4 regions of the Serratia sp. NFX21 genome follow, and region 3 is predicted to be linked to each of the others. Evidence: predicted binding sites of a transcription regulator. Region 3 holds the regulator's gene; each other region holds the start of a gene.

Region 1 (3,124 bases), 2.3 Mb from region 3:
TCCCCGCGGCTGCAACGCTGGCTAATGCCGCTGGTGCTAACCAGTCAGGCTATCCCGGTGTTTGCACTGGCCCCGCTGTTGGTGCTGTGGTTCGGTTTTGGCATGAGCGCCAAGGTGGTGATGGCCGTGCTGGTGATCTTCTTCCCGGTCACTTCAGCCTTCTTCGACGGACTGCGCCGGGTCAATAACGATTATCTCGATCTGGCCCGCACCCTGCGCGCCTCTCCCTGGGCGCAACTGCGGCACGTGCGGCTGATGGCGGCACTGCCGGCCTTTGGCTCCGGGCTACGCATGGCCGCCGCCGTCGCCCCGATCGGCGCGATCATCGGTGAATGGGTCGGCTCGGCGGAAGGTTTGGGTTACGTAATGCTGAACGCCAACGCGCGCATGCAGACCGACGTCTGTTTTGCCGCGCTGTTTATTCTGGTGCTGATGACCGTCCTGCTTTGGGTGACGGTGGACGCGCTGCTGCTACGCCTGATCGACTGGGCGCCGGAAAATGACTGATAACAAGGGATCCACAATGATTAATAAAACCCTCTGCGGACTGATGCTCTGCACCACGCTGACCGGGCAAGCTACCGCCGCAGAAAAACTGACGCTGGTGCTCGACTGGTATATCAACCCCGATCACGCGCCGATTATGGTGGCCGAGCAGATCGGTGCCTTCAAGGCCGCAGGCCTGGACGTCAAGATTGTGCCGCCTTCCGATCCGGCGCTACCACCAAGGTTGGTGGCGGCAAAACAGGCCGATCTGGCCATCACCTATCAGCCGCAGCTGCATTTCTTTGCCGATCAGGGCCTGCCGCTGGTGCGCGTGGGTACCCTGATTAATTCACCGCTCAATACCGTGATTACGCTGGATAAAAGCATTACCACCCCGGCAGGGCTGAAGGGCAAAAAAATCGGTTACTCGGTCAGCGGCATCGAACAGGCCACGCTGGCAACCATGTTCAAGCATGAACACCTCAACCCTGACGACGGTAAGTTGATCAACGTTAATTTCCAACTGACCAGCGCCCTGCTGGCAGGTCAGGTTGATGCGGTGATTGGCGGATATCGTAATATCGAAGCGCTGGAGCTAAAGTTGCAGGGCAAGGGTCCGGTGGTGTTTAACGTGGAAGACTACGGCGTGCCAGCCTACGACGAACTGATTATCGTCGCCAATCGCGACGCGGTAGGCGAGCCGAAAATCAAAAAATTCCTCACGGCGCTGAAAAAAGGCAACGATTACCTGCAGGCTCACCCACAGGAAAGCTGGCTGGCGTTCGCCAAGGCCCACCCGGAACTCAATACCGAGTTGAACAAACAGGCCTGGCAGGCCAGCCTGCCGCTGTTCGCCCGCGATCCGGCCAGGCTGGATAAAGCGCGCTATCAGGCCTATGAACAGTTCCTGTTCGACAATAAGCTGATCAAGAAAATCACCCCGGTAGAGCAGTATGCGGTGGAGTTGCCTTAAAGGGCGCGTTGGTCTGTTTCCCCTCTCCCTGACCCTCTCCCCAAGGAGAGGGCCTATTTTGCGCTCTGCTGCTCTCAGACGTGATTAGTGTCACAGTAATGTCACAAAAAACGCCAATCGCACTCTGCCGCGGCGAGGCAATGCAAACACGCATTGACCCTGGTGCTTTCAATGCGCTATACCCTTCCTCTTTCGCGCTGTGCGCGGCTCAATAGCGTTTGTCAGAGCAGTTAAGATTTTCTTTTTAATCAGACAGGGTACGGTGGATGGTTTCAGCATTAATTTCATTTGCACTTTTTTTAGCCTCAATTCTCATCTACCGGACCCGAGCCGCCGCCAACCGCTGGTGGCTGGCCGCCCTGCTGACGCTGTTGGGCAGCTATCTGATCCTTAACGTGGTGCTGATCGCCAGTAACTACTTTACCGGCGATGGCATTACCGATGCGGTGCTCTACACCCTCACCAGCAGCCTGAAGGGTGCCGGCGTTGGCAAATACCTGCTGCCGTTTATCGGCCTGCTGGCGGTGCTGGCGCTGATCTTCAGCGTGCTGACCTGGAGCCTGGTGCGGCGCAAGGCAAAAAGCAGCAGCGTGGTTTATAGCGTGCTCGCCGTGCTGCTGGCGCTGTTTTCCGTCGGCACCACCCCGGCTTTTCAGGATATCTCCCTGCTGGTCAGAAGCCAGATTAGCGGTGACACCGCCGACTTTGATACCTATTACAAAGCGCCGAAAAAGAGCATGCAGGGTAAAGCGCCGAACCTGGTGTATATCTATGCCGAAAGCCTGGAAAGAACCTATCTGGATGCAGATCTCTTCCCCGGCCTGACCGACGAACTGAACCAGCACCGCGCAAACAGTATCGATTTCAGCAATACCCAACAGCTGCCCGGCACCGGCTATACCATTGCCGGTATGGTGTCTTCGCAGTGCGGTATCCCACTGTTTGCCCCCTTTGACGGCAACGCCTCCAGCGCCGTTTCCACCTTTTATCCGGAAAACGTCTGCCTGGGTGACGTGCTGAAATCCGCCGGTTACGACAACTACTTTTATCAGGGTGCCGAACTGGCCTTCGCCGGCAAAGATACCTTCCTGAAATCGCACGGTTTTGACCATGCGTATGGCTTCAAGGAGTTGCGTGGGCAGGTCAGCGATCCGGGCTACAAAAATGACTGGGGCTGGTACGACGATACCGTGCTGGATCTGGTGTTCGACAAGTTTGTCGAGCTGTCGAAACAGGATAAAAAGTTCTCGCTGTTTGCGCTGACCGTCGACACCCATCACCCGGACGGTTTTATCTCCGCCAGTTGCAGCAAAAAGTCGTTCAGTTGGCAGAACAAAGAAAACCGCTCGCTAAGCGCGGTGGCCTGCAGCCAGCAACATATCGCGGCGCTGATCGACAAAATCAAAGCGTCCGAGTACTTCAAAAATACCGTTATCGTGGTGTCTTCGGATCACCTGGCGATGAACAACACCGCTTATGACATTCTGACCAAGCAGAAACGCCGTAATCTGTTCTTTATTATCGACGGCACCCACCCACAGACCGCGCTGCATAACGAGAAGCGCAGCACGCTGGACAACGGTGCCACGGTGTTGGACGTGATGGGCGGCGATAACTACATTGGCCTTGGGCGCAGCAGCCTGTCCAGTCCGACGCTGGCTACCG
Region 2 (3,124 bases), 520 kb from region 3:
CAACGTCGACTTGCCGGAACCGGCTTTACCGCACATCAAGTGTAAAACGGCGGGGGGATGGTTCTTCATAAGTGCCTCCTGGGGATATTGCCAGTCGGAGGACCTTTTGCCCCGCCTGACTGGCGGGGTTTCGCTTAAAACAGACGCGCTATCCCACCACTCTGTGAATGGTGATAATAATCTGCGCGAATGCAAAACGGTTTCTGTTCATCTGTTATCAATAAGATAAACCCCAGGGGATGTCAATCGGCGTGATAGCCGCGGCTGTCCTGCGGCACCTGATCCCGCTGATCCAGACCATAATCCCGTACCACCTCCGCCACCCGCAGGCGGTACTGTGCCAATACCCCATGGCGACCACGCTTTTGTGCGGCGCGGTGCTGTTCGATGTTCCGCCACTGCTGCACTGCGGCTTCATCACGCCAAAAAGACAGTGACAGCAGCCGCTGCGGATCGGCCAGGCTTTGGAAGCGTTCAATGGAAATAAACCCGTCAATTTCTGCCAACAGTGGCTTCAATTCGGCCGCCAATTCAAGATAGGTTTCGCGCTGGCCGTCGGCGGCCTGCAATTCAAAAATAACGGCAATCATAGGAAGCTCCTGTCAGAGGGATATCACCTATCCTAACGCGAACCCTGTTGCCATGCTTCGTCTAATTGCCGCCGGGAAGAAAGCGCTGAAAGCACATTTTGACCTCACGGTTTAACCTCACAACAGGTTAGTTTTGGTGCAATACTCAATACGCAAACCGTCAACCCGAGGACTCGTCATGCTCGACCAAACCCAATTTCCGATCGTCAAACGCTGGCCCGCTCAGCACCCGGAAAGACTACAACTTTACTCATTGCCAACGCCCAACGGTGTCAAGGTCTCCATCATGCTGGAAGAAATAGGTCTGGCTTATGAACCGCACCTGATCGATATCGGCAACAACGAAACCTGGACGCCGGAATTTCTGTCACTGAACCCGAACGGCAAGATCCCCTCGATCATCGATCCCAACGGCCCGGACGGTAAGCCGCTGGCGCTGTTTGAATCCGGCGCTATCCTGCTGTACCTGGCGGAAAAAAGCGGCAAGTTTCTGCCGCAGGATCCTGCCCTGCGCTACGAAACCATCCAGTGGGTATTTTTCCAGATGGCGGCGGTGGGCCCGATGTTCGGTCAAGTCGGCTTCTTCCACAAATTCGCCGGTCGCGAATATGAGGATAAACGTCCGCTGGAACGCTATAAAAATGAATCCAAACGCCTGCTCGGCGTGCTGGAAACCCGGCTTGAAGGCCGTGACTGGATCATGGGGCAGGATTACAGCATCGCCGATATTTCATTGCTGGGCTGGGTACGTAACCTGATCGGCTTTTATGAAGCCCGTGAGTTGGTCGAGTTCGATAGTTTCCCGCGGGTAGGGCAATGGCTGGAGCGCGGTCTGGCCCGTCCGGCAGTACAACGCGGCCTGAATATTCCCGCCCGCAGCGAATAATGGATAGCCTGGGATAGCCGCCCGGCTATCCTTTTATCCCCAATTACCGTCATAAAAGTGTCACACCTCTGCACTACTCTCCCTGCGTAACAAACTGATGCTATTTATATTTTTTTATTACGACAAGGAGCTTTCCCATGCTGCAGCCAGTTTCTTTGATCGCCGGCGCCGTGTTATCCGCCTTACTCTGTTCCGCCGCCTTCGCCGATGAAACCCCGGTCAATACCGCCAGCCTTTACGAACGTGCGGCACGCGGCAACATCGTGGAGCCCGGTGGCGCACGCCGGTTGAGTGGCGATCAAACGGCCGCGTTGAAGGCTTCTTTGTCTGACAAAACGGTCAAAAACGTGATTTTATTGATCGGCGATGGCATGGGTGATTCGGAAATCACCTCGGCGCGTAACTACGCCGAAGGGGCGGGCGGCTATTTTAAAGGCATTGATGCCCTGCCGCTGACCGGTCAATACACCCATTACTCACTGGACAAGAAAACCCACAAACCGGATTACGTCACCGACTCCGCCGCCTCGGCGACCGCATGGTCAACCGGTGTAAAAACCTATAACGGCGCGCTGGGCGTTGACGTCAATGGCAAAGACCAGCCGACACTGCTGGAAATCGCCAAGGCGGCGGGTAAAGCCACCGGGAATGTGTCCACCGCCGAACTGCAGGACGCCACGCCGGCGGCGCAAATTTCCCATGTCACCTCGCGCAAATGTTACGGCCCAGAAGAAACCAGCGAAAAATGTGCCACCAACGCGCTGGAAAACGGCGGCCGTGGCTCCATCAGTGAGCAGTTGCTGAAGGCTCGCGCCGACGTCACGCTGGGCGGTGGGGCAAAATCCTTTAATCAGCTGGCAAAAAGCGGCGAATGGCAGGGAAAATCGCTAAAAGAACAGGCAGCCGCTCTGGGTTATCAGTGGGTCGAAAACCTCGATGCCCTGAACGCCGTCAGCGTGGCCAACCAGCAGAAACCCCTGCTCGGGCTGTTTGCCGCCGGTAATATGCCAGTGCGCTGGCAAGGGCCGAAAGCCACTTATCACGGCAATATCGACCAGCCTGCGGTGACCTGTGAAAATAATCCGGCACGCACTGCGGATATCCCGACGCTGGCGGCGATGACTGAAAAAGCCATCGACCTGCTGAAAACCAACCAAAACGGCTTCTTCCTGCAGATTGAAGGCGCGTCGATCGACAAACAGGATCATGCTGCCAACCCGTGCGGCCAGTTTGGCGAGACCGTCGATCTGGATGAAGCGGTTCAGAAAGCCCTGGCATTCGCCCGCGCAGATGGCAACACCCTGGTGATAGTCACCGCCGACCATGCCCATTCCAGCCAGATTATCGCCGCCGAAGCCAAGGCCCCAGGCCTGACGCAAACGCTGACCACCAAAGATGGCGCACCGATGACCATCAGCTACGGCAACTCAGAAGAAGATTCGCAGGGGCACACCGGGACTCAATTGCGGGTGGCAGCTTACGGCCCACATGCCGCCAACGTGGTTGGCCTGACCGATCAGACGGATCTGTTCTATACCATGCGTGATGCGATGGCGATTAAGTAAGTTAATAACCTGGTAACTGATTAAGCCGACCCTATTCGTCCCTGCTCTTGCAAGTGATGAATAGGGTTTTCACCGCTTCGCCC
Region 3 (3,124 bases):
CGTATCGGAACCGACGCTCGACAGGTTGCCGGACAGCATGCCGTCCGGCTGCGCTAACGCGCCACGGCTCACCAGCAGCGCCAGGCAAAGCAACAGCCCTCGGGTCATTCGGATCATACCAGCCTCTCGCGCGTTAATTTTTCACCGCATTCTCTGACAAAGCTGCGGGTACAATCAACCGGTTAGGCAAGGTAAAGATGAATCGGGTGCCAATCCCCTGCTCACTGAGGATCTCCAGCCGCGCGTCATGGTGGCTGAGCGCATGCTTGACGATCGCCAGCCCCAGCCCACTGCCGCCGGTCTGGCGTGAACGGGCCTTGTCGACGCGATAGAAACGTTCGGTCAGGCGCGGAATATGCTCGGCGGCGATACCCGGCCCATTATCACTGACCTGGAACTGCGCACCGTTGGGCGTCTGTTGCCAGCTCACTTCAATATTGGTGCCCTTTGGCGTGTGATTGACGGCGTTGTACACCAGGTTTGATACCGCACTGCGCAGTTGGTCGTCGTTGCCGAACACCTTGAGCTGTTCGTTCACCCGGAAGCTAATCTCATGGTTGCCGCCGCTCAACGACTGCGCTTCGCGTTGCAACACTCGCAACATCAGTGGGATATCGACCCGTTCGTTCATCTCGACGTTAGGCGCCGCCTCAATCCGCGACAGCGTCAGCAGCTGTTTGACCAGCCCATCCATACGCCGGGTCTGCTCTTGCATGGTGCCCAGCGCTTTGCCGCGCAGCGAACCATCCAGCTCTTCGTCGCTCATCATCTCCAGGTAGCCCTGCAACACCGTGAGCGGGGTACGCAGCTCGTGGCTGACGTTGGCGAAGAAGTTGCGTCGCGCGCCTTCCAGCTGGCGCATTTGGGTGACGTCACGCGCCACCATCAGTAATTGCCCTTCGGAATAAGGCATCACGCGGAATTCGACGTAGTGCTCATTGTTCAACTGCAGCGTCAACGGCCGGGTGAACTCCTGCTGTTGCAGATAGTGGCTGAACTCCGGGTAACGCAGCAGGTTAAGGATGTGCTGACCATTGTCTTCCGGCCAGCGGAAACCCAGCAGATGCTGCGCCAAACCGTTACACCAAAAGATATTGCCTTCGACGGTAGTCATCACCACCGCATCGGGCAGCGATTCCGCGCCGCTGCGGAAGCGTTTGATCAACAGCGCCAGTTCACGCCGCCGACGGCGATTACGCTGCTGCATCTGATAAAGGCCGTAAAACAGCGGTTCCCAGCTCCAGCGCCCAGGGGGCGGCGTCATGCTGCGATCAACCCACAGCCAGTGGGAAAGTTTGAGTTGGTTGTAGAAATTCCATACCAGCGCCGCCAGCACGGAGGCCAGCAGCAACCAGGGCAGATAACCGAAAATCAGCCCCAGCAGCAAGGCAGGCAAGCAGAAAAGGGCCAGCTCCAGGGCCAGCCTCTTCCAGGATAGACGTTCTAGCACGGCATATTCTCCAGCGCGTCGCGATCAGTAGCGCGTTGAGAATCGGTAGCCGGTGCCCCGAACGGTTTGAACCATTTTGTCATGACCACTGGTCTCTAACGCCTTACGGAGCCGACGGATATGCACGTCAACGGTGCGGTCTTCCACATAAACGTTAGTGCCCCAGACGTGATTAAGCAACTGTTCGCGGCTATAAACACGCTCTGGATGAGTCATAAAGAAGTGCAGCAATTTGAACTCTGTCGGCCCCATATCCAGCGCCTGCTCGTTGGCCATCACCCGGTGTGAAGAAGGATCCAGGCTCAGCCCTTGCATTTCAATCACTTCTTCCACCGCCATCGGTGAAATACGGCGCATTACCGCCTTGATGCGCGCCACCAGCTCCTTCGGCGAGAAGGGTTTGGTGATGTAATCATCCGCCCCGACCTCCAGCCCACGGACACGGTCTTCTTCTTCACCGCGTGCGGTCAGCATCATCACCGGAATATCGCGGGTCATCGCTTCACGCTTCATATGTTTAATAAACTGAATGCCGGAACCTCCGGGTAACATCCAGTCGAGCAACACTAAATCAGGGAACGGCTCAGACAGGCGCGTCACTGCGCTGTCATAATCCTCAGCTTCCAACGGTTGGTAACCATTCTGTTCCAACACAAAGCACACCATCTCACGGATCGGCGCTTCGTCTTCCACCACCAGTATGCGTCTTGCCATCGTCAATCCTGCCAATGTGTTAGCGATCACAGTTGATTGCGGGCGCCATTATGCGTCAGTTTTGTGACAGATTTATGAAATAAATAGCCATGAAATAAACCGGGTGTCATAGGCAGTAAGCATAGCGATTATTTCTAATAATACAGAAACATCATATTCCCTTTATAATCCCTGCCATTACTCTATCGCCCCGGGAGTGTCATGCGCCTGATCCACACCTCTGACTGGCATCTTGGCCAGTATTTTTTCACCAAGAGCCGCGCCGCCGAACATCAGGCTTTTCTGCGCTGGCTGATCGAACAGATCGAACAACAGCAGGTGGATGCGCTGATCGTCGCCGGGGACCTGTTCGATACCGGCTCGCCGCCAAGTTATGCCCGTGAGCTGTATAACCGATTCGTGGTGGATCTGCAGCGCACCGGCTGCCAGTTGGTGGTGCTGGGCGGTAACCACGACTCCGTGGCAACCTTGAATGAATCGCGTGAATTGCTTTCCTGCCTGAATACCACCGTGATTGCCAACGCACAGAGCGAAACCGAACAGCAAATTCTGGTGCTGAATCAGCGCGATGGTCAGCCGGGTGCGGTACTTTGTGCCATCCCTTTCCTGCGCCCACGCGATCTGCTCACCAGCCGAGCCGGCGACTCCGGAGTGCAAAAACAGCAGGCGCTGCAAGAGGCTATCGCCGACCATTATCAAAGGCTGTACCAAGCGGCCTGCGCGCGTCGCGATGCGCTGGGCTTGCCACTGCCGATTGTTGCCACCGGCCACCTGACCACCGTGGGCGTCACCACCTCCGATTCGGTGCGCGATATCTACATTGGCACGCTGGACGCCTTCCCGGCCCAGGCCTTCCCGCCGGCCGACTACATCGCGCTGGGGCATATACACCGCGCGCAGAACGTCGCCAAATCCGAACATATTCGCTACAGCGGCTCGCCGATCCCACTCAGTTTTGAC
Region 4 (3,124 bases), 1.3 Mb from region 3:
ATGGTCCCGGCTACTGCCGAAGAAAGCACGTGGGTGGTGGAAACCGGCATACCGGTATAACTGGCGACACCAATCGACAAGGCTGCGGTCATCTGAGCCGACACGCCCTGAGCGTAGGTCATGCCCTTCTTACCGATCTTCTCGCCAATGGTGGTGGCTACACGCTGCCAGCCGACCATGGTGCCGAGTGACAACGCCAGAGCAACCGCGACGATAATCCAGATCGGTGCATACTCAACGGTTTGCAGCAGATCCTGACGCAGGTTTTTCAGGAAACGTTGGTCCTGGCTTGAGGTTTCCGGCAGCTTGGCAATCTTGTCTGCGGTGTCTGTTACGCACATCAGCAGGCGGCGCAGGTGGCTGCGCTGATCTACCGACAGTTGATCGTAACTTTGCAGATTGTTCAGCAACCCGGAGGCAAGCTGAATTGCCGGCATGGCGCGGGCACTGTCACAGTGGAACTCGACGGGTTTATCCGGCGAGACGTCCTCATCCGGGCTTGGCACCAACGGAGTGAGAGCGACCACGTGCGACAGGGCATCGCTGTGCTGCTCATAATATTGCTGCAGGTGGGCCACGGCATCACGAGTACGGGTGATGTCATAACCGGTTGCATTCATATTGAGCACGAAGCCGGCCGGTGCAACGCCGATCAGCACCAGCATAATCAAGCCGATACCTTTCTGGCCGTCGTTGGCGCCGTGCGAGAAGCTAACGCCGATAGCCGACAGGATCAGAGCGATACGGGTCCAGAACGGCGGCTTGCGTTTGCCGTCGACCTTTTCACGTTCAGCAGGGGTCATGTGGATACGCTGGCGTTTCTTGGTGCCACTCCAATAGCGGCGCAAGGCAAACACCATCAACCCGGCGACCATCATGCCAACCAGTGGCGAGATGAGCAATGACAGGAAAATACCAATCATTTTCGGGACGTTAAGCGCATCCACCACCGAAGTGTGGGTCATCAGTGCGTTGGTCAAACCCACACCAATAATTGCGCCAATCAGCGTATGAGAACTGGAGGCCGGCAGACCGAAATACCAGGTGCCGAGGTTCCAGATGATAGCCGCCAGCAGCATGGAAAAGACCATGGCTAATCCGTGTGCTGAACTGACGTTCAACAACAGATCTGTTGGCAACAGGTGAACAATGGCGTAAGCAACACTCAAACCACCGAGCATCACGCCAAGAAAGTTGAACAAACCAGCCATCACGACCGCAAGTTGCGAGCGCATGGCACGGGTATAAATTACTGTAGCAACCGCATTGGCCGTATCATGAAAACCATTAATGGCTTCATAAAACAACACGAACAACAATGCGAGAATTAACATCAGGCCGGTATGGAAATCCAGGCCAGCGAACAAATGCAGCATAAGCGTTACGCCAGTTTGTGGACATGAACGCCGCGCATTATCCGTGACAACCGGGCCCGGGGAAAAGGAAAATATGACGTTTTTTTGATTTGGACATGACGAAATGATGGCGATGGCATGACAAAGATATGAAATATCAGCGCGTTATGCTGCCTGGTCCGTTGTAATATTTTCTTACTATGGCGTTGTCAGCGTCATGGCTTTACAATCTGCCGCCGTAAAGTTGCCGGTTACCGGTAGCGATTCGGCGTAATATGGCGGCCTTTTGTCGCGATTGTGGTTTTTATAGAGAGGCGCAGGTGGAACAGTTTGATGTCGTGGTAATAGGTGCGGGCGCAGCGGGTATGTTTTGCGCGGCGCAGGCAGGGCAACTCGGTCGCCGGGTGCTGCTGCTCGACAACGGCAAAAAACCGGGCCGCAAAATCCTGATGTCCGGCGGCGGACGCTGTAACTTTACCAATATGTACACCGAACCGGCCGCTTACCTGTCGAATAACCCGCATTTTTGTAAATCTGCACTGGCGCGTTACACCCAGTGGGATTTTATCGATCTGATCAATCGCCACGGTATTGCCTATCACGAGAAAACGCTCGGGCAGCTGTTTTGCGACGACTCGGCGCAGCAGGTGGTCGAACTGTTGGTTAAAGAGTGCGAGCTGGGCCAGGTGACGACACGTCTGCGCAGCGAAGTGCTGGCGGTGGAAAAAACGGACGAAGGCTTCGAGCTGGTGCTGAATGGCGAGAAAGTGAGCGCTCGCTCACTTGTGGTGGCCAGCGGTGGTCTGTCAATGCCGGGGCTGGGCGCTTCCCCGTTCGGCTACAAGCTGGCGGAGCAGTTTGGCCTGAAGGTTCTGCCGACGCGCGCCGCGCTGGTGCCTTTCACGCTGCATAAACCGTTGCTGGAACACCTGCAAACCCTGTCTGGAGTCTCTGTACCGGCGGTGATCACTGCCGAAAACGGCGTTAGCTTCCGTGAGAGCCTGCTTTTCACCCACCGTGGCCTGTCCGGCCCGGCGGTATTGCAGCTTTCCAGCTACTGGCAACCCGGTGAGTTTGTAAGCGTTAACTTACTTCCTGCGCTCGATCTGGCGGGCTTCCTCAATGAGCAACGCCAGGCTCATCCGAATCAAAGCCTGAAAAACACCCTGGCGCTGCACCTGCCAAAGCGTCTGGTGGAATGTTTACAGACGCTGGGGCAATTACCAGAAGTTACCTTGAAGCAGTTGAACCCGACACAGCAGGCTGCGCTGGTCGAAACATTGCAAAATTGGCGGGTACAGCCGAACGGCACCGAAGGCTATCGCACGGCGGAAGTGACGCTCGGCGGGGTCGACACCAAAGAGTTGTCCTCCAAGACCATGGAGGCCGCCAAGGTGTCGGGCCTGTACTTTATCGGCGAAGTGGTGGATGTGACAGGGTGGCTGGGGGGCTATAACTTCCAGTGGGCCTGGAGCTCGGCCTGGGCCTGTGCCCAGGCGCTGGCAGCCGAAGACTAAGCCGCTATCTCCCGAGAGTCAGCCGCATGGCGGACGGCGTCAGGCCAAAATAGCGACGAAATTGGGTACTGAATTGCCCCGGTGAACTAAATCCGCATTGCAGCGCGATGGCGGTCAGCGTGAGCGTCGTTTGGGTCACTTGCTGCCTGGCCCGTTCCAGGCGCCGCGATAAGACGTATTGATAGGGCGGTAAACCAAAGTGTTGCCGGAAAGCACGCGAAAAATGAAAGATGCTCAGTTCGGCAATCTGCG

What was found. The regulator PhoB, encoded in region 3, activates phosphate uptake and scavenging genes when phosphate is short. The targets are predictions, from matches to a motif close to CTGTCATAAAACTGNCNNAT.
Region 1: the regulator PhoB is predicted to act here: its motif matches at 1,547-1,566, upstream of opgB (phosphatidylglycerol--membrane-oligosaccharide glycerophosphotransferase).
Region 2: the regulator PhoB is predicted to act here: its motif matches at 1,523-1,542, upstream of phoA (alkaline phosphatase).
Region 4: the regulator PhoB is predicted to act here: its motif matches at 1,382-1,401, upstream of pitA (inorganic phosphate transporter PitA).

Annotation. Positions count from the first base shown of each region.
Region 1 covers NZ_CP183196.1:3,815,553-3,818,676, forward strand. The annotation lists gene ACNT1W_RS17925 (ABC transporter permease) at 1-507, shown strand, start outside; gene ACNT1W_RS17930 (ABC transporter substrate-binding protein) at 524-1,459, shown strand; gene opgB (phosphatidylglycerol--membrane-oligosaccharide glycerophosphotransferase) at 1,726-3,124, shown strand, end outside.
Region 2 covers NZ_CP183196.1:2,045,674-2,048,797, reverse strand. The annotation lists gene ACNT1W_RS09740 (AAA family ATPase) at 1-69, opposite strand, end outside; gene ACNT1W_RS09735 (antibiotic biosynthesis monooxygenase family protein) at 243-590, opposite strand; gene ACNT1W_RS09730 (glutathione S-transferase N-terminal domain-containing protein) at 769-1,476, shown strand; gene phoA (alkaline phosphatase) at 1,614-3,041, shown strand.
Region 3 covers NZ_CP183196.1:1,527,570-1,530,693, reverse strand. The annotation lists gene ACNT1W_RS07200 (PstS family phosphate ABC transporter substrate-binding protein) at 1-117, opposite strand, end outside; gene phoR (phosphate regulon sensor histidine kinase PhoR) at 134-1,450, opposite strand; gene phoB (phosphate response regulator transcription factor PhoB) at 1,475-2,164, opposite strand; gene sbcD (exonuclease subunit SbcD) at 2,366-3,124, shown strand, end outside.
Region 4 covers NZ_CP183196.1:184,730-187,853, reverse strand. The annotation lists gene pitA (inorganic phosphate transporter PitA) at 1-1,376, opposite strand, end outside; gene ACNT1W_RS00940 (NAD(P)/FAD-dependent oxidoreductase) at 1,676-2,872, shown strand; gene ACNT1W_RS00935 (helix-turn-helix domain-containing protein) at 2,877-3,124, opposite strand, start outside.